3 linked regions of the Flavivirga spongiicola genome follow. The protein of the gene in region 3 interacts with the protein of the main gene of each other region in a pairwise test. Links are inferred from orthologs where the notes say so. Each region holds a gene or a part of one and is shown on either strand. Other genes may lie near its edges. The genes, in order: tpiA, pepE and pepT.

What was found.
Region 1: the proteins of pepT (region 3) and tpiA interact in binary tests that used the Escherichia coli proteins (3 or more experiments, as listed by UniProt). The link is inferred for Flavivirga spongiicola from one-to-one orthologs.
Region 2: the proteins of pepT (region 3) and pepE interact in binary tests that used the Escherichia coli proteins (3 or more experiments, as listed by UniProt). The link is inferred for Flavivirga spongiicola from one-to-one orthologs.

The regions. Positions count from the first base shown.
Region 1 is NZ_JAUOEO010000002.1:437,806-446,107, reverse strand. The notes cover bases 3,434-6,275. They hold tpiA (triose-phosphate isomerase), read right to left. Parts: upstream 5,309-6,275; coding sequence 4,559-5,308; downstream 3,434-4,558. Other genes in these bases: Q4Q47_RS21785 (ABC transporter permease), read right to left, coding at 5,918-6,275; Q4Q47_RS21790 (TlpA family protein disulfide reductase), read right to left, coding at 5,390-5,878; prmA (50S ribosomal protein L11 methyltransferase), read right to left, coding at 3,538-4,386. In the rest of the region: Q4Q47_RS21825 (sulfite exporter TauE/SafE family protein), read left to right, coding at 1-215; Q4Q47_RS21820 (MBL fold metallo-hydrolase), read left to right, coding at 319-1,728; Q4Q47_RS21815 (heavy-metal-associated domain-containing protein), read left to right, coding at 1,731-2,000; Q4Q47_RS21810 (ATP-dependent Clp protease adaptor ClpS), read right to left, coding at 2,006-2,281; Q4Q47_RS21805 (M57 family metalloprotease), read right to left, coding at 2,385-3,281; more of Q4Q47_RS21785, read right to left, coding at 6,276-6,994; Q4Q47_RS21780 (BT_3928 family protein), read right to left, coding at 7,002-8,302. UniProt on the Escherichia coli protein: Involved in the gluconeogenesis. Catalyzes stereospecifically the conversion of dihydroxyacetone phosphate (DHAP) to D-glyceraldehyde-3-phosphate (G3P).
Region 2 is NZ_JAUOEO010000001.1:3,347,772-3,356,134, reverse strand. The notes cover bases 2,656-5,558. They hold pepE (dipeptidase PepE), read left to right. Parts: upstream 2,656-3,704; coding sequence 3,705-4,412; downstream 4,413-5,558. Other genes in these bases: Q4Q47_RS13440 (M48 family metalloprotease), read left to right, coding at 5,403-5,558; Q4Q47_RS13445 (GNAT family N-acetyltransferase), read right to left, coding at 4,797-5,222; Q4Q47_RS13460 (carboxypeptidase-like regulatory domain-containing protein), read right to left, coding at 2,797-3,594; Q4Q47_RS13465 (carboxypeptidase-like regulatory domain-containing protein), read right to left, coding at 2,656-2,674. In the rest of the region: Q4Q47_RS13480 (M1 family metallopeptidase), read right to left, coding at 1-382; Q4Q47_RS13475 (DUF6702 family protein), read right to left, coding at 494-997; Q4Q47_RS13470 (hypothetical protein), read right to left, coding at 1,081-1,881; more of Q4Q47_RS13465, read right to left, coding at 1,868-2,655; more of Q4Q47_RS13440, read left to right, coding at 5,559-6,170; Q4Q47_RS13435 (ankyrin repeat domain-containing protein), read right to left, coding at 6,239-6,649; gpmI (2,3-bisphosphoglycerate-independent phosphoglycerate mutase), read left to right, coding at 6,898-8,363. UniProt on the Escherichia coli protein: Hydrolyzes dipeptides containing N-terminal aspartate residues. May play a role in allowing the cell to use peptide aspartate to spare carbon otherwise required for the synthesis of the aspartate family of amino acids.
Region 3 is NZ_JAUOEO010000002.1:679,922-688,335, forward strand. What follows is about bases 2,127-5,080. They hold pepT (peptidase T), read right to left. Parts: upstream 4,246-5,080; coding sequence 3,007-4,245; downstream 2,127-3,006. Other genes in these bases: Q4Q47_RS22970 (hypothetical protein), read right to left, coding at 2,127-2,882; Q4Q47_RS22980 (quinone-dependent dihydroorotate dehydrogenase), read left to right, coding at 4,428-5,080. Also shown: Q4Q47_RS22950 (LETM1-related biofilm-associated protein), read right to left, coding at 1-265; Q4Q47_RS22955 (hypothetical protein), read right to left, coding at 321-539; Q4Q47_RS22960 (hypothetical protein), read right to left, coding at 568-978; Q4Q47_RS22965 (RNA polymerase sigma factor), read right to left, coding at 985-1,524; more of Q4Q47_RS22970, read right to left, coding at 1,869-2,126; more of Q4Q47_RS22980, read left to right, coding at 5,081-5,459; Q4Q47_RS22985 (T9SS-dependent choice-of-anchor J family protein), read right to left, coding at 5,556-7,496; Q4Q47_RS22990 (T9SS type A sorting domain-containing protein), read right to left, coding at 7,602-8,414. UniProt on the Escherichia coli protein: Cleaves the N-terminal amino acid of tripeptides.

The sequences.
Region 1 (8,302 bases), 240 kb from region 3 along the record:
TTGTAACAATCAACTCTCTAATTGGTTTTATAGGAGATGTTCAAACTTTAGAAATTGAATGGATATTTCTTCTTTCTTTTACTCTAATTTCAATAATAGGAATCATTTTAGGTGTATTTATATCAAAATTTATAAGTGGAAAGAAACTAAAAAAAGGCTTTGGTTTCTTTGTTTTAATAATGGCTGTTTATATTATTTATAAAGAACTTAAGTAGTTGTAATGTGACATAAGTCACAAAAAGAATCTTTTAGAATTCGTATTTTTGAAACGTTTTAATTTAAAAGGATTTCTATCTACTCGGAAATTAAAAATAGATTATGAAAATAGAACAAATTTATACAGGATGTTTAGCTCAAGGAGCTTATTATATAGAATCTAATGGCGAAGTTGCCATTATTGATCCATTGCGTGAAACTCAGCAATATGTTGATAAAGCAAAAAAAGAAAATGCTGAAATCAAGTATATTTTTGAAACCCATTTTCATGCCGATTTTGTTTCCGGACATGTTGATTTAGCAAAAAAAACCGGAGCTACCATTGTTTTTGGTCCTGGAGCCGAAACTGACTATGAGGCACATATAGCATCGGATAATGAAACATTTGAAATTGGTAATATAACCATTAAAGTATTACACACACCTGGCCATACTTTAGAATCTTCAACATTTCTTTTAATTGATGAAAAAGGAAATAATCATGCTATTTTTAGTGGAGACACCTTGTTTTTAGGTGATGTAGGACGTCCGGACTTAGCAATAAAATCTGATTTAACAAAAGAAGATTTAGCTGGGATGTTATATGAGTCCTTACGAAATAAAATCATGCCATTAGCGGATAGCATTATTGTATATCCTGCACACGGTGCTGGTTCTGCTTGTGGAAAAAATTTAAGTAAAGAAACCGTAGGACTTTTAGGAGATCAGAAAAAAACAAATTATGCTTTAAGAGCTGATATGACAAAAGAAGAGTTTGTTGAAGAAGTTTTAGACGGCATTGCTCCTCCTCCACAATATTTCGCTAAAAATGCGATGATGAATAAATCTGGTTACGATAATTTTGAGACTGTTCTACAAAAAGGAGATACTGAACTTAGCCCAGAAGCGTTTGAGGCTATTGCAAACCAAGAAGATGCCTTAGTGCTTGATGTTAGAACTGAAAAAGAATTCGTAAAAGAGCATATCCCTAACTCCATTTTTATTGGAATTAATGGTGGATTTGCACCATGGGTTGGTGCTTTAATTACCGATTTAAAACAACCTATTTTGCTTGTTGTACCAGAAGGGAAAGAAAAAGAGACTGTCACTCGATTATCTCGTGTTGGTTATGATAACACTTTAGGTTACCTAAAAGGTGGCATTAACGCCTGGAAAGATGCTGGTAAAGACATTGAAACTATTGAGTCTATATCTGTCGATGAATTTTCCAATCGCTTTAAAAGTGGTTTAATTAACACACTTGATGTTAGAAAAGATGGCGAATATAAATCGGCGCATCTCGATAGTGATTCTGTTCAACATTTTGCTTTAGACTATATTAACGATAATATGAATGCCATAGATAAAACCAAAACCTATCATCTACATTGCGCAGGTGGATATCGTTCAGTTATTGCGGCATCTATTTTAAAAGCCAGAGGTTTTAACGTTATAGACGTTGCTGGTGGTTTTGCTGCTATTAAAAATACAGACTTGCCAACAACTGCTTTCGTTTGCCCGTCAACCTTATGAAAATGAAAACAACTTTAAAAATACAAAATCTTAAATGCGGCGGTTGTGCCAACACAATTACAAGTAAGTTATCTGATATAGAAAACATTAGTGATGTAACAATTAACAACGAAAAGCATACCGTTTCTTTTTCTTATGAAAACGATAAAACGCTTTTAGATGCTAAACAATTATTACATAAAATTGGCTACCCCATTATTGGAGAAAAAAATGTGTTAGCTACAAAAGCCAAATCTTTTATTAGTTGTGCCATTGGTAGAATGAATGGCTAACTATTTTAAACGATTTCTGCGCTTAATCCTGCTTCAAGAAGCATGGAACAACGTGGTTTTAGGTCATCATACAAACCCGTTTTAACCGTACATTTTCCTTTATAATGAACTATAAGCGAGCATTGCTCAGCTTGTTCTGCAGTATGATCACAAGCATAGATGAGAGTCTCTATAACATGATCGAACGTATTAACATCGTCATTAAACAAAACAATTTCATTTTGAGTTGATACTTCTTCTTCAAGTAGTAATTCTTCTGATGTTTTTTCTTTAGGACTCATTTTTCAATTTTTATACTAAAATAATTTATTTTTCTTAAAAGAAAAGAAAAGGACACCAAAAATGATGTCCCTTCTAAATATAAAGCTGTTTTTATTAAGAATATTAGTACATATATTGTAATCCAATAATATCATCATTATCAAATTCTCCATTTACTGAAGTATTAAAACATGCTACCATAATTGAATTTGGGTTATAACCTGCAGATGTTCCTGGGATTGCATTTGCACCTATCGATCCAACGCCTTCATTTACATTTTGACCACAGCTTTGTCTTGTTTGCCAATCCGTATGTCTAAATCCAACCGAATGTCCAATTTCATGCGTAATTACATGCTCTATAACATTTGTGTTAAAATTATTTAATCCATATATCTGTACATACTTATGTGGTAATCCATTTGATGGAAACCCTGCAGAGCCACCTGACCCATTTTGTGTTGGGTTATTGTAAACAACCATATCTTTATTTTGATAGGCCGTGCCAAAAGTTAACGTAAAAGAAATTGAAACACCATTTAATTGGTTAAAATTATTTACTGCCCATTGTAATGCAGTTTTTTCTTTTTGCGTCAAGCCATATCCACCACCCCCAGTGTAACCAATAATAGATATATTTTTTCCCTGAGACACCAAATTATGTGTATGATAGTTCCGGTCTGTAAGGCCGTTCCCCATAGACATTCCCATAATCTGTTCTTCAGTTAACATAATATCTTCCTCTACTTGAACCATAGGTTTAGTTGAACCATCTGGTAATAAAAAATCGACAGCCTTAATACCATCTGTATTCAAGTAAAAATCAGATAATTTTTTTAACATGGCTTTTGTTATTTTTATTTTATCTGTCGAGACTTCTTGATCGTTTACCGTCTCTGGTTCTATTTGGGAAGCATCTTCGGAAGTGACATCTTCTTTTTGGCAAGATTGAAATAAAAATGTGAATGATAAAATTACTACTAAAAATATTTTAAATTTTTCAATGGTTTTTGTTTTCATAATACATATTTTAAAGTTAATGACCTACTCTATTTTACAGGTTTTCAGTCTTAGCCCTGACTGCAGTAACGATAAGATCATATATAAAATTTATTTATGTGGGATAAAAACGTGTCTTAGAAGGATGAATCAGGAAATAGACACCTGTTTGGGCACGTAAGTATACTATTGCCCTATTTAAAAAAGAATATTTATGTGGTTTTTTGAGGAAATTAATGGCTTTTTTTCACGAAAACGGTAATTCATTGAAAATAACCTAAGTAACCATCTTTTTCTTAAACTCTAAAGCCACCCAATTATTTCTTTCTAATTGGAATTGAAGTTCAAGGTCGTTTGTATTACATGCCGCTTTTATAACTGGAATATCATCATTGTAAAAACCGCTTAAAAATAAAGTCCCTTTTTTGTTTAAGCAAGATGTGTAAACCTCCATATCTTGCAATAAAATATTACGGTTAATATTGGCTATAATAATATCATACTTTTTGTCTTTTAAAACCGACGCATCTCCTTCTATAACGGTGATGTGATTACAATTATTACGGGCAACATTTTCAATACTATTCAAATAACACCAATTATCGTAATCTACAGCATCAATAGGTTTTGCTCCCTTCATTTCTGCCAAAATAGCTAATACTCCTGTACCACATCCCATATCTAAAACAGATTTGTTTGCAACACTATTTTTTAAAATATGCTGAATCATCATATGAGTCGTTTCATGATGCCCAGTACCAAAGCTCATTTTTGGCTCAATAATAATATCATACTTTGTATCTGGTTTTTCATGAAATGGTGCACGAACAGAACACATATCATCAACGATAATAGGATTAAAATTCTTTTCCCATTCTTGATTCCAATTGGTTTGTTCAATCTCATTAAAGGTAAAACTGATTTCAAATTCATCTGAATTTAAAATTTGAACATCTTCAAGTATAGATTCGTTCCAGTCTTCTTTTTGAATATATGCTGTAACACCGCTTTCGGTTTCAACAAAACTTTCAAAACCAGAATAGCCCAATTCCGCAATAAGTATTTCTATCCCTGGTTGCATGGGATTTACTTTAAATTCGTAGCCTATATAAATAATGTTTGACATCCTCGTCTTTTTTCGACTGCAAAGATAGAAGTAATACTATAATAACCAGCCTTCTCTATTCATTTTAATAAAACAGAAATAAGGGTATGCCTTAATTTACAAAAATCAAAACATACCCTTATTTAATAAAGTGTCTATAATTTAGCCCAAACTATTAGACTATTTTTTATGTTTAAAACGCATTTACAATGGCAAAAAAGTCGTCAGCATTAAGTGCTGCTCCTCCAATTAAACCTCCATCCACGTCTGGTTTTGAAAAAATTTCTTGTGCATTACCAGGCTTCACACTACCACCGTAAAGAATAGAAACAGCATCTGCTACCTCGTTACCGTATTTATCATTAAGTGTTTTTCTTATAAATGCATGCATGTCTTGTGCTTGCTCGGGACTAGCAGTTTCACCTGTACCAATTGCCCAAACCGGCTCGTAAGCCAATACAATATTTTCAAAAGCTGAAGCTTCTAAATGAAATAAGGCATTTTTAATTTGGCTTCCAACTACATTTTCGTGATTACCCGACTTTCTATCATCCAATACTTCTCCAAAACAGAAAATAACACGTAAATTATTTGCCAAAGCGGCGTCCACTTTTTTAGCCAACATCTCATCTGTTTCATTAAAATACTCGCGACGTTCGCTATGCCCTAAAATAACCGTTTCTACATCTATACTTTTAAGCATACTTGCACTTATTTCACCTGTGTAAGCACCCTTTTCTGCAAAGTGCATATTCTGAGCCACAACTTCGATTCCTGAAGATTCTAATGCTTTATTCGCTTGATATAAGTTGGTAAACGTTGGCGCAACCATAACCTCTGCATTAGATGTTTTAGTTTTTGTCTTTAAATCGTCTAACAATGTTTCTGTTTGCGTTAAATCGTTATTCATCTTCCAGTTTCCTGCAACAATATTTTTTCTCATAACCTTTTGCTAACCTTCTGTTTATCGAAGGACATTTTATTATTTCTAATTAATTATTTCAGTTTTGAAACGCTAAAATAGTTATTTTTTCAATGCTTCTATTAACTTATCGTCATCAGCTTCAATAACATCAAATACAACGATTTCGCCAGCTTTATTTACTACCATATATCTAGGAATCCAGCTAATATTTACAAAATCTGCAAAAGGACAATCCTTTCCGTTTTGCATATAATAATGATCACCTATAACATCGTACTTCTTTATACCCCGTTTCCAAGCGTCTTCTCCTCTGTCTAAAGATAAAAACACATAAGAGACCTCTTCAAACTCATTTTGTAAATGCTTTACTTTTGGCATACCTTTTATACAATCGCTGCACCATGAAGCCCAAATATCTATAACGATTGTCTTTCCTTTATTTGCTTCTAATATCTCATTAAAGGTTATCGAAGTTCCTTCTAGAGTTGTAAATGTATCATTTAATGCCTTCTCTGAAAATTGCTTGGGCGCTTTACTACAACTTGAAAGACCAATTAACAGGATGATTAAATATTTTATTTTATTCATGATCTAATATTTTACCAAGGTATTCATTGAAATGAAAAATCATTCTAATTTTACTTTTGGATCTAACCAAACATATACTAAGTCGACAAAAATATTGATCATTACAAACATTGTAGCTATCACTAAAACTGATCCCATAATAACGGGTAAATCTAATGTATTCAAAGCATTCACGATCTCTTTTCCTAATCCGTTCCAACCAAAAATATACTCTACAAAAACGGCTCCCGCCAACATAGAAGCAAACCAACCAGATATTGCTGTAACCACAGGGTTTAAAGCATTCTTCACAGCATGTTTTTTTATGATTTGAAATTCACTTAATCCCTTCGCTCTTGCTGTGCGAATATAATCTTGATTAAAAACTTCTAATAACGAATTTCGCATGAGTTGAATGACCACAGCCAGCGGACGAATACCCAATACAATAGCTGGAAGTATTAGATTTTTCCATTTAATATGCATGGTTTCACCAAAATCATCTAGCTCGTATAAACTCCCTGTCATTTCCAAATCCGTATACTCGTGCAGTATATATCCAAAAAACCAGGCAAATAAAATAGCACTAAAAAAAGATGGAATACTCATGCCAAAGGTGCTAAAAATCTGAATCGCTTTATCCAACCATCTATCTTTATAAAGTGCCGAAACGATTCCTAATAAAATACCTAAAATCATAGCTATTATAATAGCTGTTACTGCTAAAACAAAAGTGTTAGGTAGTGTTTCAGCGAGGACATGACTTACTTTTTTACCTTGTTTTGTAAAAGATTCTCGTAAATATGGAAACTTTAAAACTGTGATCGTGTTTCCTATTGAGAATAATCTGATTGCACTATACTTTTCCGCTTTTAGGAATGTGTAATCACTTTGTTTTTTTGAGTGAAATGAGACAGGTAACAAATCATTTATATAATAGAAATACTGTGTGCTTATAGACTTATCGAATCCATATTTTTGCTTTACTATGGCTAGCTGTTCACTATCTTCATTTTGCCCCAGCATCATTTGTGCAGGGTCTCCGGGAAGCACATTAAATAAAAGAAAAATAACAGTAACTACCCCAAATAATGTGAGTAAAGCGTATGAGATTTTATTTAGTAAATAGTTTATCAGTTGTTGATTATTGGTTGTTGGATTTCAATGTTACTTCAATAATGCCGGTATAAATGATATTATTTTGAGTATTTAACTCTCTTAGTTTTAAAGAATCTTTCACAACATTGATACTTTCAACCTTCTCCTCTTCTAAAGCCTCTACAGCTTCTTTTGTTGATGATTCTCCGTTAATAAAATAAGCAATAATATCTTCAACTACTTTTGGCTCCTGTTTTCTTTCAACTTTCGGCAACTCTAAATCATTAATATCATTCCAATGTACTTTTTGCTTAACCGTACCTGCATCTAATTCTATAATTCCTGGGTTAGAACGCACCACCGTTTTCAGGGCTTTTTCATCACACAAATAAAATTCAAAATCAATATTATAGGCCTCTTTAATTTGTTGTTTTGCACCTTCTCCAGAAGCTGTTAAACCAATTACTTTATACCCTTTTTTAATTGCTTCTTCCGATAAAGCTTTCAATTTTTTAGCCCCTTCCTGTTCTATTTTCTCTAAACTATAAGAAACTATAACTATTAAATTTTCTTCTGCTAAAAATACTTGTGTTAAATCTTCAGTTTCACTTTCTATTGAAAAATCATTGATAGGCGGTTGATATCCTTCTTGAATTACTTGAGTATCAACACTCACAAAATCACCCTCAACTGATGGGTAAGAACCATTCGTAACAACTATTTTCTCTTCTCCATTGACGTCAAACTTCCAACTATACTCTACAATAGGTTTTGCAGCATCTTCGGGAACACTCATACCCTCTTGAATATTTGCTCCAACTTTATATGCTCTGAAATCTTTAGCAGGCAAATGCTCTAATACATAATAACCAAACCAAAAACTAAAAATAAAACCTAATAAGGCAAGAACTGTTGTCATTAGCTTATTAAATAAAGGTTTAATATGCTGTATTCCAAAAAACAAAATCAATATAAAAAACAGTAAAATTAAGTCTTTCGTAAAGCTTTCCCATGGTGTTAACTTTAAAACATCACCAAAACAGCCACAGTCTTTTACTTTATCGAAATATGCCGAATAGAATGTTAAAAAAGTAAAAAACACAATCATTGCTAACAAACTCCAAATGGTAAATTTCGGTTTATATCCAATAAGTAAAAACACACCTAAAACAACTTCAAAAACAACTACCAGAACTGCAATCATTAATGCATACGGTTCTAAAAATGCGATATTTAAAACATCAACACTAAAATACTCCTCTAATTTATATGAAAACCCTAAAGGATCGTTTAGTTTTATCAATCCAGAAATAATAAATAAAACACCAACAAATACTCTTGATATGT
Region 2 (8,363 bases), on a different replicon or contig from region 3:
TAAAGGTAGCTTTAAAACTTTCAGAATTAATATCTGGAGTTTTAGAATCTCTTGCCCGCATATTTTGGTCTAACTGAACCCATAAATATTCCAAATGGTCTTTAGAACTATTATGATACGTTATTTTCTCTTTTCCGTGAATTTGATTTTTAGACTCATCTAAACGAATATCCATAACATAATCAACCTTTTGCTGAGTGTATTGGTATCCAGGAGCTCCAGATGCCGTTCTAGACTCATTAGGTGTAGGCAAAAGATCTTTCATTTGTCTAAACTTATTCTGATCTGTATGCCCTACTACTCTCTGTTTTTCTGTATTCTGTGAAAATACGCTTGTTGACATAAAAACAATGGCGAGTAAAAAATAGATGATTTTTTTCATTTTATTTTTTTAAGTTTTGTTTAAAGAATGATGAGCTTTAGATAAAAAAAATGTATTATCCTTATAAAAAGCGTTCGAAAATAATGATTTTGAAAGTTTATTAACTTTATTTTAATTAAAATTTAACACAGCTTTATCATTTTGAGAGATTAAAATAAAGCTCTTTTGTTTGGAGTTAATTTTAGTTTTTACAATATTTTGCTGATCTTCATATAAATCAAACAAAACTTTGTTTTTTATTTCTATGGATTCAATACTACTAACGCCTTCAATTTCCAAATAGCATTTCATAATATCTATATCATATTCTTTACCAATAAAAATAAGATTAGCATCTTTATCATTAATCTTTATTTTTAGTTTTTCTTTTAAATACCTTTCAATATATACATCAGTTATTTTTGGTTCATCTTTGCCTGCTAACGTTATAGATTCATCATAGCGTTCACGTAGCAAACTTTCAAAATCGTCAATAAAAATTCTTGTTGTTATTTGTACAGATTGTTTCTCTTCAATAAAATTAATTTGAGTAACGCTTATATAATATTTATGTAAGCTAGTAAATGCTAAAAGCGGTATAATTATAAAAAACAAAAATGGTTTAATAAATTTCATCTAGATATTTTTTGCTAAAGTAATTATTTTGCTATTCAAAAAGCATTCCAAAAGTGTAATACCTTTTCTATCATAAAATGGTATTAGTCATTCCCTGTTTCTAAATTTTCCAAATACTGTTTATACTTACGCCTCAAAAAAGCTAATATTTCAAAGTCGGTTTTATTTTTACAAGATCTAATAAAATTTTCATCGTCTGCACAGAAATAGAAAAAATCCATTCGTAAGCCTTTATCTAATGGATTTGAAACAAAAAAGTCCTTCGACAATCTTGCTTTTATAGTATTCATTAGTGTTTCTTTTGTTTCAATTTTTACACGATTTTTTAGCATTTTAGTTCTTCCTGAAATACCATTTAATATAGGGTTTAAAGGTACTCCTCCTCCTAGTAATCCTAATAGCATTTTTGGTTTAAATTCTCCTGCTTCACTCAAACGACGTTCACTTTGTGTCGCTATTTTACCAGTGTAGCCAGGTATACCTACATCAAAAAAATTAATAGGTGGGTTGCCATCTATATTGGCAATATCTTCAAGTAAATTCCCTGTTAAAACCTTACCCACTATAACCTCATCAAGCTCATTAATTTGTTCATCTAATTTTACTAGAATTGCTTTATTAGAAATATCATCTTTAGAAATCACAATTTCTTTTAATTTATGTTGAATAGATGAAAACACTAAAGAATCATTTATACTAACATTAATTGTAAACTCACCTTTTTCATTCGTTATGGTAAAAACTTGAGCCGTTTTATTAATTACATGAATACTCTCAACGCCTAACTTACTTTGAACTTTTCCAAACACCTCAATTGACTGAGCCATAAATGTTTGAAAAGAGAGCAAAACAAATATGATTAGAAAGTCCTTAATTTTTAGCATTCTGAAGTTTTAAGAACAACTCCTTTTGTTTTATTAAAAAGGCAATAAGCTGTATTTCATTTTCACGTTTATAAAACTCTGGGTCTATACCTTTCTCTTCTACAAATGCAACAAAAGCTGAAAGATGTTCAGGTGACATATCAAAAGTTCTACCTATATGTTTATAACTATAAACATCTAACAAGTCTTTTGGCTTTTCTTCTACGCCCCTTTTAGATAGATTCATTTTGATAGATAGATTTGTTTTAAATATTGATTCAAGAATTTTTACTGCGTCGGGAAGATAATTACGTGCTTCCGGATTAATTATAGCCTTTAAATGATTCCCAATAGCCTCATTGTCAAACGCCTTAACATCATTGTATTCAAAAGCCCTGTTTATATTACCCATATCAACACGTATTGGTTCAACAGTTTTAACATCGCCTACATCTGCTAATATATTTCCTGTAAGTCCAGATGAAAGCGTAACAGCATCTAGTTGATTAATTTGCTCAACTAATTGTATTTTTAATTGTTTTGTTTTGATAACGTCAGCATCAACTGTAATAGAAACGGTTTGAAATTGTAATGCCGAAATTTCAATAACATCACGTAATGCTACTTTAATGACAAATTCCCCCTTCTCATTGGTGATGGTACCTTTATTTGACGACGTATTAAAAATAGTGACTGCTTCAACATCATTGGTAGCCGAAAGAAGCACGCCTTTCATTTCTATTCTATTTATTGATTGACCACTTAGGTAAAGTGACAAGAAAATAAATATAGAAGAAGTTAACGTTTGTTTCAAGTTGCTAAAATTAAAGTATAAAGAACGTCTTTCAATTCTTAAATAAATTGAAAAATCATTTTAAACTTTTGTTAAAACATAACTTAAAACTTAAAAAAGCTCATGAAATGGTTTAAGTTTTTCTAATTTAAACTTAAAAACTCTACGCTTTTTTTATTTAATAATTCAAGAAACTCCATTTCTTTTCCATAGTTAAGCAGCGAAAAGTTAAAATCTTTGCTTTCAACAAATCTTATAAACTCTTCAACTCGGTGGTCTGGAATATTAAAATTATCAACTAAAAACTCAGATCCAAAATAGTATTTTATCGATTCTACCGGGACATCTGGAATACCGGATTCCTTTTTGTTAGAAACTTTCGATCTAAATAAAGGTAACAATAATTGATCTACTACATTAACTATGTTAAGTCCGTTAATCATTGTTTGACGCTGAGAATTCATTCCAATGTTTTTTACTTTAGATTTGTAATCATCCTTAAAATCGAAATCATCACTGTGCTTAATTCCGAAATACAAGGCATCTAATTTGGGTTTAAAAATATTGGTTTTCTTTATATCTGTATTTAAGTTTCCTGATAACCCTTTTGTCGATACTACAATCTCCTCTAATTTATAAACTTCTTCAATTAAAAAAAGTTTCATTGATTTTGACTCAGTAATAGCCTCGTTGACTTTAAAATTAATATTTTGATATTGTAATGCACTTACCTCAATTAAATCGTTTGCTGCTACACGCAATTTAAACTCTCCATTTTCATCAGTAATGACTCCTTTGTTTGATGATATATTAAAAATAGTAATACCAGAAATATCATTGCTTTCAACAATTATCTTCCCGCTAACCTGAACGCGTTTAACGTTTTGAGACAAAATATGCATTGTAGATAATAATGCAAAAAAGAAAATGATTTTTTTCATATTATTTTTTTATTGAAAATAAGATTTTTATTAGACTTTTCAGCACCTAAACCCATAAAAATTTTCTTAAACATAATATTTCATTTAGTTTTACCGTGAAAATTTTTATTATGAAAAATATAATTATTGCTAGTACGTCAACAATTCATGGAAGTGGTTATTTGGATTATATTTTAGATGAGCTAACTGTTTTTTTTAAAGATGTTAAAGAGATTTTGTTTCTTCCGTACGCCAGGCCAAGTGGTATATCTCATGATGAATACACCAAAACTGTTCATGCTGCTTTTTCTAAGATTAATAAAAATGTAAAAGGCATTCATACCTATGAAAACCCTATTGAAGCTATTAAAAAGGCTAAGGCCATTTTTATTGGCGGTGGCAATACATTTGTTTTAACAAACCAGCTTCATAAAAATAATTTAATAAATACTTTACAGGCAGTTGTGAAAAACGGCATACCATATTTAGGTACAAGTGCTGGCAGTAATATTTGTGGGCTAACAATAAAAACGACTAACGATATGCCCATCGTGTACCCACCAAGCTTTAATGCATTAGCTTTTGTTCCTTTTAACATTAATCCACATTATTTAGACCCAAATAAAAGCAGTAAACATATGGGTGAAACCAGAGAGACCAGAATAAAAGAATTTCACAATTTTAATAACCAACCTGTTATAGGTTTACGAGAAGGTAGTTGGTTACATGTAAAAGATGATTCTATTATTCTAAAAGGGAATTTAACTGCTCGTATTTTTGAATACAACAAAATACCTTATGAGATATCATCTGGAACAGAATTAAACCACTTAAAATAAAAAAAACTCCATATTTCTATGAAGCTTTTAGAGCGGGAGACCAGGTTCCTTTCGACTACGCTCAAGATAAACTTCTCACCTTAAAGTGAAATTTTAAATAAAATATTCGGTATAAAAAAACTCCATATTTCTATGGAGTCTTTAGAGCGGGAGACCAGGTTCCTTTCGGCTATGCTCAAGATAAACTTCTCACCTTAGAGCGAAACTATAAATAAAATATTCGTCATAAAAAAAGCTCCATATTTCTATGAAGCCTTTAGAGCGGGAGACCAGGTTCGAACTGGCGACATTCAGCTTGGAAGGCTGACGCTCTACCAACTGAGCTACTCCCGCATTATTGTGCTGCAAATATATATAAACTGTTAAGTCATTTGCAAGAAAAAACTATAACTTTTTAAAAAAATGATATCCTAAAATATTAAAACCCTCATTATAATAAAATTTATGGGAAGGATAATTGCTTACATAAGTATTTAACTCTACTGATTCACAACCTTTTTCTAAAGCATAATTATATATCCATTCAAAAAACTGCTTGCCTAAACCTTTTCCCCTATAGGTTTCATCTATATAAACATGATCAACTTCCACACTCTTTCCAGAATAATGTCTAGTGCAAAACCATAAACCTGTAACACCTATTAAATCTTCATTATCATATATTACAGCGCATTCATAATTTTGAGTAACCATCTCTGAAAAACGTTGCTCTAGAACAGCATAAGAAGTTTTATTATCATTTAGTTTTTGCACTAATGGAATAACAGAATTTATATTTTCTTTTTCTATAATTTTAAACACAAAAGACATAGAATATTTTTTATAAATGAATACCCAAAATTAATTCTATTTTCCATAATTATCCTAGTGACTTTTAATAAAATATGGGTCTAACAAATAACTGGTTTTTATCCAGACTTGTATTAATTCCAAATGAACCAACTTAGTGCTTAAAAATTTTATATTTTTAATTGCATTAAAATATAAAAAATGAGAGGAAAAAATCTTAAAGTCCGTTTATTAATAGGTGCAGCTATCGCATTGTTCTTTGTTTTTAAAAGATGTAGTCAACAAGAAGTGAACCCTTATACAGGAAGAACACAAACCATATCTATGACTGCTGATAAAGAAATCGCCATTGGATTGCAAAGTGCACCACAAATGGCACAGCAACATGGAGGTCTGCATTCTAATAATCAATATCAAGCTTTGGTTGACAATGTTGGAAACAAATTAGTTAACAATAGTATCGCTAAAGACACTCCTTACCAATATGAATTTCATTTATTGGCAGACCCTAACACTATAAATGCATTTGCATTACCCGGAGGGCAGGTATTTATAACCTATGCTTTATTTTCTAAGTTAGAAAACGAAGACCAACTAGCAGGGGTTTTGGGTCATGAAATTGGACATGTTCTAGGTCGTCATAGTGCGGAAAGAATAGCAGAAAGTGAATATTGGCAAGGGCTAACAACTGCTGGTTCTGTTGGAGCAGACATGGGTGGGCTCATAAATAATATTGGTCAGAACACACTGCTTACTAATGGAAGGGACGATGAATTAGAAAGTGATGATCTCGGCGTTCTTTTTATGCTTAAGGCTGGTTATAATCCCGAAGAAATGATTGGTGTCATGGAAATTTTAAAAGCGGCAGCCGGTCCTAATCGGGTTCCGGAATTTCAAAGTACACACCCAGATCCAGATAACAGAATTGAAAAAATTCAAGAAGCCATAGAAAAACACAAAAATCAATAAAACAAAAAAGCCTTGAAAATCAAGGCTTTTTACGAGTGACTAACTCAAAATAACTATTTATTTTATAATTATTTTCTCTTTTTTGCTGCTTTAGCTTCTGCTATGGCCTCTTTTAGAATTGCTGCTGCATCATTTGCTCCATGCAATTCAGCATATTTTAATGCGGTCATTTTTTTAGCAGATTTGGCTTTTAAATTGGCGCCTTTGGCAATTAAAAGTTTTAAAATATCTGTTCTGTTAAATTTAGCAGCATACATCACTGGGGTCATTCCGTTAGACATTTCATTAACATCTGCTCCTCTATCAATAAGTTTTTTCACGGTTTCTATATCTCCTTTAGCGATTGAAACGCAAAATGAATTCACTTTAAATACAAACTCAACATTAGTATTATTAGTGTTATCTGTGATCGTTTTAGCATTAGCTGTCACAATAGAGAAACATAATGCAATGGCGGTAATAATGACTGATTTTTTCATGATGAAAGATTTAATTTGATTTATAATTTCGTTTGTTGATATACTAAAGAGACGATATTAATTTCAATCTGTTACATAAAAAACAATAAATAACACATTTTTAACTTTTTTTTCACAAATAATTAACTGAACGATTCTTTTTTTAAAAACCTCAAAAAAGCTCTAAAAATGCCAGCATTTGCGAGACTATTTCTGCATTATTTTATGCAACTTCTTTATCTTTGTTTCTTATTAAATTTTTAACAAAAATGAACAAAAAAGTTATCTTAATGATACTTGACGGTTGGGGTAATTCTCCAGATCCTAAAGTTTCTGCTATCGATCATGCAAACACATCTTTTATAGACTCTCTTTATAAAAAATATCCATTCGCAACCTTAAGAACCGATGGGTTACATGTTGGATTACCAGAAGGGCAAATGGGAAATAGCGAAGTCGGCCACATGAACCTTGGTGCCGGACGTATTGTCTATCAAGACTTAGTAAAAGTCAATTTAGCTGTAAAGAACAAAACATTAAATAACGAAAAAGTATTGGTAGATGCATTCAACTATGCAAAAACCAATGACAAGGATGTTCATTTTTTAGGATTATTAAGTGATGGTGGCGTACATTCTCATATTAACCATTTATTTGGATTATTAGATGCCGCTAATGATTTTGGTTTAACCAAAACTTTTGTTCATGCATTTACAGATGGTCGCGATGTAGACCCAAAATCTGGTTATGGTTTTCTTACTGAATTAGAAAGTCATTTAGAAAAAACAAATAGCAAATTAGCTACTGTAACTGGTCGTTACTATGCTATGGATAGAGACAAACGTTGGGAGCGTATAAAATTAGCCTATGATGCTTTGGTTAATGGTCATGGAGAAAAGTCTACTAATATCACAGAGACCATTCAAAAAAGTTATAAAAATGATATTACTGACGAGTTTATTAAACCAATTATCATGACTGATGAATCTGGTAATCCTCAAGCAAGCATAAAGGAAGGTGATGTCGTTATCTTTTTTAACTTTAGAACAGATCGTGGTAGGGAATTAACAGAAGCTTTATCTCAAACTGATTTCCATGAGCAAAACATGCACAAATTGAATTTGCATTATGTCACGCTTACAAATTATGATGAAACTTACAAAAATGTAAACGTTATTTTCAATAAAGATAATTTAACTGAAACATTAGGTGAAGTTTTAGAAAAACATAACAAAAAACAAATTCGTATTGCTGAAACAGAAAAATATCCACATGTTACATTCTTTTTCTCGGGCGGACGTGAAGAACCTTTTAATGGTGAAATGCGTATTCTAAGAAACTCACCAAAAGTAGCTACTTACGATTTGAAACCGGAAATGAGCGCTTACGAATTACGTGATGCATTGATTCCTGAGCTTCAAAAAGGTGATGTTGATTTTGTTTGTTTAAATTTTGCTAATGGTGATATGGTAGGTCATACCGGTGTTATGGAAGCTGCTATCAAAGCTTGTGAAGCCGTAGATAAATGTGTAGAAGACGTTATCACTTCAGCTTTAGAAAATGGCTATTCTACATTACTTATAGCGGATCATGGAAATTGTGAAACTATGATAAACCCTGACGGTTCACCAAATACAGCTCATACAACAAACCCTGTTCCTGTTATTTTAATCGATAAGGAATTAAAAACTATCAAAGATGGTATTTTAGGTGATATGGCACCCACTATTTTAAA
Region 3 (8,414 bases):
GAGTGTACAATAATGTTAAAAGCAAATTTGTTTTACAAAGCTCCTCTTCAGTAAGATCTTTTTTATTAATAGTGTCTCCAACAATACCCAAATTACTTCCATATATAAAGCCACAATTTCTTAAGGTATTATAAAAGGCTTCTTCATTAAAATTAAAGATAGCATCCTTTTTTTCAATCTCCTTTAGTAGTTTTTTTATCCAACCTTGTGCAGACGGATTCATAGTATCATTTTTTATATGGTGTAAATGTAATGCTTTAGGCATTTAATTTACAAATTTCCGTTTTAACAAAGTTTACTTTCTTGATACAATTTAGAATCTAATCTGTTAATGTTTCGATATAAAAACCATGAGTTCTGATCATATCAATGATATCAGATTCTGTAATATTAGTGGTCGCTTCAATTCTAAGTACATTATCAATATCTTCAAGATCGATTGACCATTTTATAATGTCAGAATGCTTATTGAGCAAGGGCTTTAAAGACTTTATTTTTTTCTTTGACTTTATATCTGTTTCAAATATTAGTAGGTGCATAATCGAATAATAAAAAAAATAATGAAACTTAAAGCGATTCGAGTTCCGATTCGTTTGTTTGGCTTGGATTTGTTTTTCGTTCGAGGTATTGTTTATAAAGCTCATCGCCTTCCTCTTCCCAAAATTCGTCATAATGTTTCCATTTTGAAAAATCACTTTTGGAATTGTCGTTACATTTTTGTTTCGAACTTTTAGACGATTTTCCACCACCTCCACAGCCTCCAAGTAGTAATTTTAGGAATATAAACAATCCTACGGCTTGCCAATAACTAAGGGTAGTAAGTCCGAAAATTTCTGGCATAAGCCAATTCCATAACCACATGATTACAAAACCAAACAAAATTGCAAGTCCGGTGATGGCAATAGCACCAAAGATGATCATTCCGGCAATTTCTACTGGAGATTTTTTTCTGAATTTATGAGTGAAAAAATTTTTCATGATATGTTAATTTTTATGTTTGTTAATTTCTGATTCTAATTTTTTATATAAAATTCCAATGGCTCGATGTCTTCTGGACATTAGTGTGCCTTCAGGAATTCCTGTTTCTTTAGAAATTTCTTTATATGAATAGCCTTCGAAATCTACCGCTATAATAATATCTCGATATCCCGGTTTGAGTTGTTTAATGCTCTTTTTTAAAAGGGGAATCATTTCTTCTGACGTTTGATTGTCTGTTGATTGGTAAATCATTTCTGCTAAATCCAAAAACTCACTATCAATTTCTATTTGTTCTGTTGGTTTTGTTGTTCGCATAATATCAATTATTCTATTTTTAATTGATCTATATACAAAACCAGCTACATTATTGATAGGAGCATATCTATCTGCTCCTGAGAATAATTTTAAAGCTACGTCCTGAATAATATCTTCAGCATTTCGACTGGCAGTATCTTTTATTCTGCTATTCACATAAGCCTTAAGAGATCGGTACTCTCTACCAAAAAAATCATTAAGTTTTTTACTGTTTTCTGATTCCGAATTCATTTAAAACCATTTATAAAGGGTCTTTGATTAAAAAGACGATACTTTTTTAATCTATTGCATTTTATTTAAAAATAATGCATTTTATTTTCTTGATAAGAAAGAATGCAGGTATGATATTTCTCTGGAATAAGTTTGGTGTTGATATATTAACTATAACCCTGGTTACGGATTCATTTTTTTAGATTTTAGACCGCTTGTTTTTTAGGTTATACTACATGCAACAGATTTTCTGAAGGTAATTTTATTCAAGATTTTGTTTTGTTAATCTAAGATACGTAAATAAGAATACTATAGGAACTTAATCGAATTTCAGGTAAAGGGGACAAAATACTTAATTTATAGACCTATAATAAGGCGTTATCTATACGGTTTTTAAATGCAATTTTATCATCAACGTGTAAAGCTAAAACTCTAAATTTTCTTTTAACGCCATAAAGTCCAATTAACGTATGTTCTGTCTTTAATTTGATTATTATATTATGCCCCTCAAGTTCTCCGAGAAATGATAATTTTCTAACGGCTTTGTTCTTCCCAATATCTTTTGAAGATATTTCTATTGAATCGATTTTTTCCAGATCAATAGTCGATTCGCTCATAATACCGTATCGAAGGTAGAGCTTATCATTTTCTATCGATATAGGTCTTTTAATCATTGATTTTAAAAAACCAAAAATTTGTGTTCCGGAATAAATACTCAAAAAAGTTAAAATCCAAGCGGCAATATGACTCCATTTTGCAAGTAATATGTGAAGTACAACTGTTTCTATGGCAACAATAAATATAATGGCAATTAATAAAGATATACTACCACTATTTTTATGATATGAGAATTCATTTTCATTTAATTCTCTTTTTTTCCAATAAATAAAGCCATAGTAAAAAATAGCGATTTCCGTTGCGAATGGTATTACAGCTGGTTTAGGAAGTATTTCGGAACAAGTACTTTTAAGGATTGTAAAAAAATCGAGAGATGACGTCTTTTTCTGTTTGTAGCATTTTATGCCTTTTCTAACATTATAGATTACAAATGATAAAACCGATAATTCTATGATTGGAAAGATCCAAGTTTTAAAAAGGTTGAGGTAATATTGATTCTCAGAAGGAAGTATCACTGAACAAATAACCATTCCAAAAACCATAAAAGGGATTATTGTCGTTTTTGGAATATTGGTTTTTCTAATTAGTAAAAAATATATAAAAGGAACTGTCAATAACAGGTCAAACGTGACCCCAATTGCCAAACTATTAGGGTTTAATTGGAATACTGATGATTTAACGATCAAAATCATCAACCCAATAATCAGTAATGGAAGCCCAAATATGATTAGTTTTTTTTGAAGGTTTATTGTTTTGTTCATTTCGTTTGTTTTTTACTAATATATAACCGTTTCTATACTGAAATAAGTTCAGTACAGATTATTTAATACCAAGATACCAAGATGCAAAAGAAGTTAGCCGAAATTTTTCACAAAATCAATTTTTTTACTTCTCTAAAGCCGTCAATTCTGCTATTTTACAAATAACCTCTGTTGCTTTAATCATACTTTCAACAGGCACATACTCATAACGACCATGGAAATTGTGTCCGCCGGCAAATATATTTGGGCAAGGCAAGCCCATATAACTTAATTGCGAGCCATCAGTGCCACCACGAATGGCTTTAATTAGTGGTTCAATACCAAGTTGTTTCATGGCTTTTTCGGCAATATCTACAATATGCATCACAGGCTCGACCTTTTCTTTCATATTATAATATTGATCTTTGATTTCGGTACTAATAACTTCCCTACCGTATTGCGAATTCAATTCGTTAGTTAGCTTTTGCATGACTTCTTTACGAGCCTCGAAATGACCTCTATCATGATCGCGAATAATATATTCTAAAACCGTTTCTTCAACATCTCCCTTCATATTATGTAAATGAAAAAAACCTTGATACCCCTCAGTATGTTCTGGAGTTTCTAGTCGTGGCAGAGAATTAATAAATTCCTGAGCGATGTACATAGAATTTATCATTTTACCTTTAGCATATCCGGGGTGTACAATTTTACCTTTTATTTTTACTACGGCACCGGCAGCGTTAAAGTTTTCGTATTCTAATTCACCTATTTGACTTCCGTCCATAGTGTAAGCCCAATCTGCACCGAATTTTTCAACATCAAATTTATGTGCACCTCGACCTATTTCTTCATCGGGAGTGAACCCGACTCTTATTTTTCCATGTTTAATTTCCGGATGATTCACTAAATATTCCATGGCTGAAACAATTTCACAAATTCCAGCCTTATCATCCGCACCCAGAAGGGTGTTGCCATCTGTTGTTATTAAGGTTTGACCTTTATATAAAAGTAAATCATCAAAATAGTCGGGAGATAATACAATATTTTCATTTGCATTTAAAACAATATCATTACCATCATAATTTTCAATGATTTGAGGGTTTACATGGGCTCCTGTAAAATCCGGAGAAGTATCAAAATGTGAAACAAATCCAATAGTTGGAACATCATAATCTATATTACTAGGTAGTGTTGCCATAATGTATGCGTTAGCATCAATGCTAACATCGTGCATCCCAATAGTTTTAAGCTCTTCGGCTAACTTATTAGCCAAATCCCATTGCTTTTTTGTACTAGGTGTCGTATCCGAGGTTGGATCGGATTCTGTATCAATAGTAACGTAGCTTACAAATCGTTTTATGATGTTTTCTTTTGAAATCATTTTAAGTTTAATTTGGTTGGTTTGAGCGAAATGACTCAATGATCTATTACGGGTTTAAAAATACGATTATTAATTTTTTTGCTTTCAGAATTGTGCAATTTTTTATTTAGTATTTTTAGTTTATTTAGTTTTTTTAATAGCACTAAAAATACTTTTGCATACTTTTGCATAAATAATACCGGATGTACAAATTATTACTTCGCCCTCTATTTTTTTTATTCGACCCTGAAAAAATTCACCATTTTACATTTTCGTTGATAAAATTCACATCTAAAATTCCTGGTTTTACTGCTGTTTTTAGAAGTTTATATGTGGTTAAAGATGCCAGATTAAGACGAAATTTATTCGGATTAACATTTAAAAATCCAGTAGGCTTGGCAGCAGGTTTTGATAAAAATGCGGTGTTATATAACGAATTGGCAAATTTTGGTTTTGGTTTTATTGAAATTGGTACGGTAACTCCTAAAGGGCAAGCTGGAAATCCTAAGAAAAGATTATTTAGACTTAAAGATGATCAAGGAATTATTAACCGAATGGGGTTTAATAATGAAGGCGTAGAAATTGCTATTTCTCAATTAAAAAAGAATAAGGGCAAATTGATTATTGGTGGTAATATTGGCAAAAATACTGATACAAAACCTGAAGATTATACTAAAGATTATTTAGAGTGTTTTAATGCATTACATCCGTATGTTGATTATTTTGTACTTAATGTGAGTTGCCCGAATGTTGGGAGTCATGCTAAATTAAATGATAAAGATTATTTAGAGGAGTTAATAGGTGCGGTGCAAAAGGCAAATGCAACATTTGAAAATCAAAAACCAATTCTTTTAAAAATAGCTCCCGATTTAAATGATGGACAATTAGATGAAATCATAGCGCTTGTTGCTAAAACAAAATTAGATGGTGTTATTGCAAGTAATACGTCTATGAACAGAAGTAATTTAAAAGCTTCAAAAGAGTTACTTGAAAGTGTAGGTAATGGTGGTCTAAGCGGACAACCTATAAAAGATAAAAGCACAAGGGTTATAAAATATTTATCAGATAAAAGCAATAAATCATTTCCGATAATTGGAGTAGGAGGCATACATTCCGCTAAAGATGCTCTCGAAAAAATAGATGCTGGTGCAGATTTAGTACAAGTTTATACTGGTTTTATTTATGAAGGTCCAAGTCTTATAAAACAAATTAATAAGGCCTTGCTTGAAAGGTAGTATAAAAGCTATTTAACGTGACTTCAACATAATAGTTCTTGAAGCAGTCTTATTGTCTTTAGCAGGATTATAATGAATATTAATATTGAGCTTTCGTTACTTAATAATCTTTTTAACGATTCTAGAATTCTCACTATGAATTGTTAGGAAGTAAGTTCCAGAAGATAAACTACTCACATTAATTGGTTGGTTAGTTAGCGTTCCAGATAAGAATACCTGTCCGACTAAATTAGAAATTTGATAATTTAAAACAGCTTCAGTGTTTCTGGATTTAATATAAAGCGAAGCGTTTGTAATGGGGTTTGGATATGCTGTTATATTCGATAATGTTTTGGAAGAATCTTGTTCTTCTTCAATATGCTTAATAAGAATATTGTCAATAGCAATGTCACCATCCCAACTAGCACCTCTTATAGCTCTAAAACGAACTTTTATAGTTTCATTCTCATAAGAAGATAAATCAATAAGTTTCTTTAAAAACGCATCATCTTGATTAGATTGTTGGTTCCCGTGAAGTGCCGGGATAACATCATTAATATAACCGCTATCCGTTTTAATATCTATATGTAATTCTCCTATGTTTTTACCAAACATATGATACGAAAATTCTAATGCGGTGTTTGATGAGGTGATATTAATACATGGTGAAATAAATTCAGCAACATCTCCAGGGTTTGCCCCGGAAGCTTCAGCATAAATATATTTTCCTATGATATCATCTGATTTATTATTACTTAGAGGACCTGTGCCATCTGTAGCAGTTTGTCCAATATTAGAATACCAGTTATAACCACTTTTAGAAGTATCTATCGTTGTCCAACCATGATCTCCTGCTATTTCAAAATTCTCAAAATTTTCTTCTATAGGGTTTATTTCTGTGCCTACTTTTATAAATTTCGAAAATGTTTTCTTTATAGTTTTAGACTTATTGGAGACCGTAAGCGTTACATCATATATACCAGTATCATAGGTGTGTGAAGGATTTTGATTTGTATAGTCAATAATACCATCAGAATCTATATCCCATTGCCAGTTGGTAATATTAGAGCAATTATTTTTAAAATTCACAGTTAAGGTTTCCTCGCAGGTTATGCTAGTATCTACACTAAAATTAGCGTTAAATGATGGACATGCTAAATAGTTTTTTGTAGTATGGTAAAAGGCATACATTCTAGCTAGTTGCTGATCGGTGAAATGGTTTCTACAGGATTTTCTGGAATAAGACATTAAATTACCCGTATCAGGGTTAAAGGTATGTCCGTTTGCATCTGTTTCTATGCCAATAAACTCGCAAAAACTATTAACATTACTATTAGAAAGTATAGGGTCTGCAGGTGTGTCACAAATACCATCACCATCTGTATCACAGTTGCTACCATCGACTAATTCGGTGGTCATTTTGTTATTATCTGGTCCGTGTGTGTGTGTTAAAGAGAAAAAATGTCCTAATTCGTGTGCTAAAGAAGAACCGTTAGTTGCACAGCTGTTTTTCATAACAATGATATCATTATCTCTTCCAACATTATTACTATATCCACAAATGCTTGCATCAGAAGAATTTAACAACTGATTGACAAAATAAATATTTATTAAACCCGGTGTATAGTATGCTTCTTTTAAATCACTTTCATTACCTTTTTTAAAATGACAAAATACATCATCATCTATATAGTCAATGCTATCGCACAAGAAGAATTCCATATAAGCACCTGCATAAATATCATTAAGGTTTTCAATGGCATTATTAAGATCGGAAGTACTAAGTCCATCACTACCATTTGAAGACCTAATAATATGTGCTTTGATAGGAATAGAGTTAACTATTCTGTGAGTGTTACTTTTTCCAGATTTACTAAAAGCAAATGCCTTCTCGTATTTTTTAATTTGTGGTTTTATGCTATTTATATAATCAATGGACTCTGAAGTTGTTACTGTACCGCAACTGGATTCGATTTTATTCTGCCCGAAAGTATAGTATGGAGCCGACAATATTATCGAAATAAGTAATAGTTTTGGGTTAGTAATAAAAATATTCATTTGGGCAAAACATTTTTTCAAATGTATACCATAATGAAAAAGATGAATAATAAAAACGTTTAAACGTAAATTTTATCGGTTACCCTTCAATTATATGCTTAACTTTTAGTTGATTACTAGCTTTTTTGAATTACTTGCGCCATCAATAGTTTTTAAATTTAACAGATAAATACCTTTGTTTAAGTTCGTTAAATTAACACTTAATTGGGGTATTCCTGTTTTAATTTCTATTTGTTTAACTAAGTTCCCTAGTACATTATAAACCTCTATTGAGTTTAATTCACTATTTTGAATATTAGAAATTGTGATATCGCCTTTGGTTGGGTTTGGAAATATTTTTATATTTTCAATTGTATTAATTGTTTCAGTACTAAGAGTAGATTCAATATAGTTGAATGTGACAGTTCCTATTCTATGGCTCATATTACTATTTACGCCATCAAATGGTGCAAGATTCTCTAAACTTGTTATAACTCCTAAAGGGTTTGTGTCCAGATTATCTCCAGAATATCCACTGCCATCCTCTGTTCCGGCATCATAAGGAAATACATCTATCGTATAAGTTGCTTTCCAACCATTATTAACAGCTCCATTTCCTGACCTTAAATTTTCACTATTAACAGCAATAAACCAATCAGGGCTTGGAGCTATCATAGTTGCCAAACTTACAAAAGGATGATCTTCGCTAATTTGAATACTTTTGGTTATTGTACCCTGAGCAGAACCAAGTCCGCTACCAATATCAAACTTATCAGCATCAGAATTTGCTGTGACCTCAGATTCAAAAGCGCTGGTGCTACCTGTTTCCGCAATTGATTCTATTCCAGCTGAAGCAGGGCTTCCCATCATTAAAATTGTATTAGCTGTTTTATGCGTAGCAATAGCTAAAGGAGACCAATGTGGGTTGCCAGGTAAAGG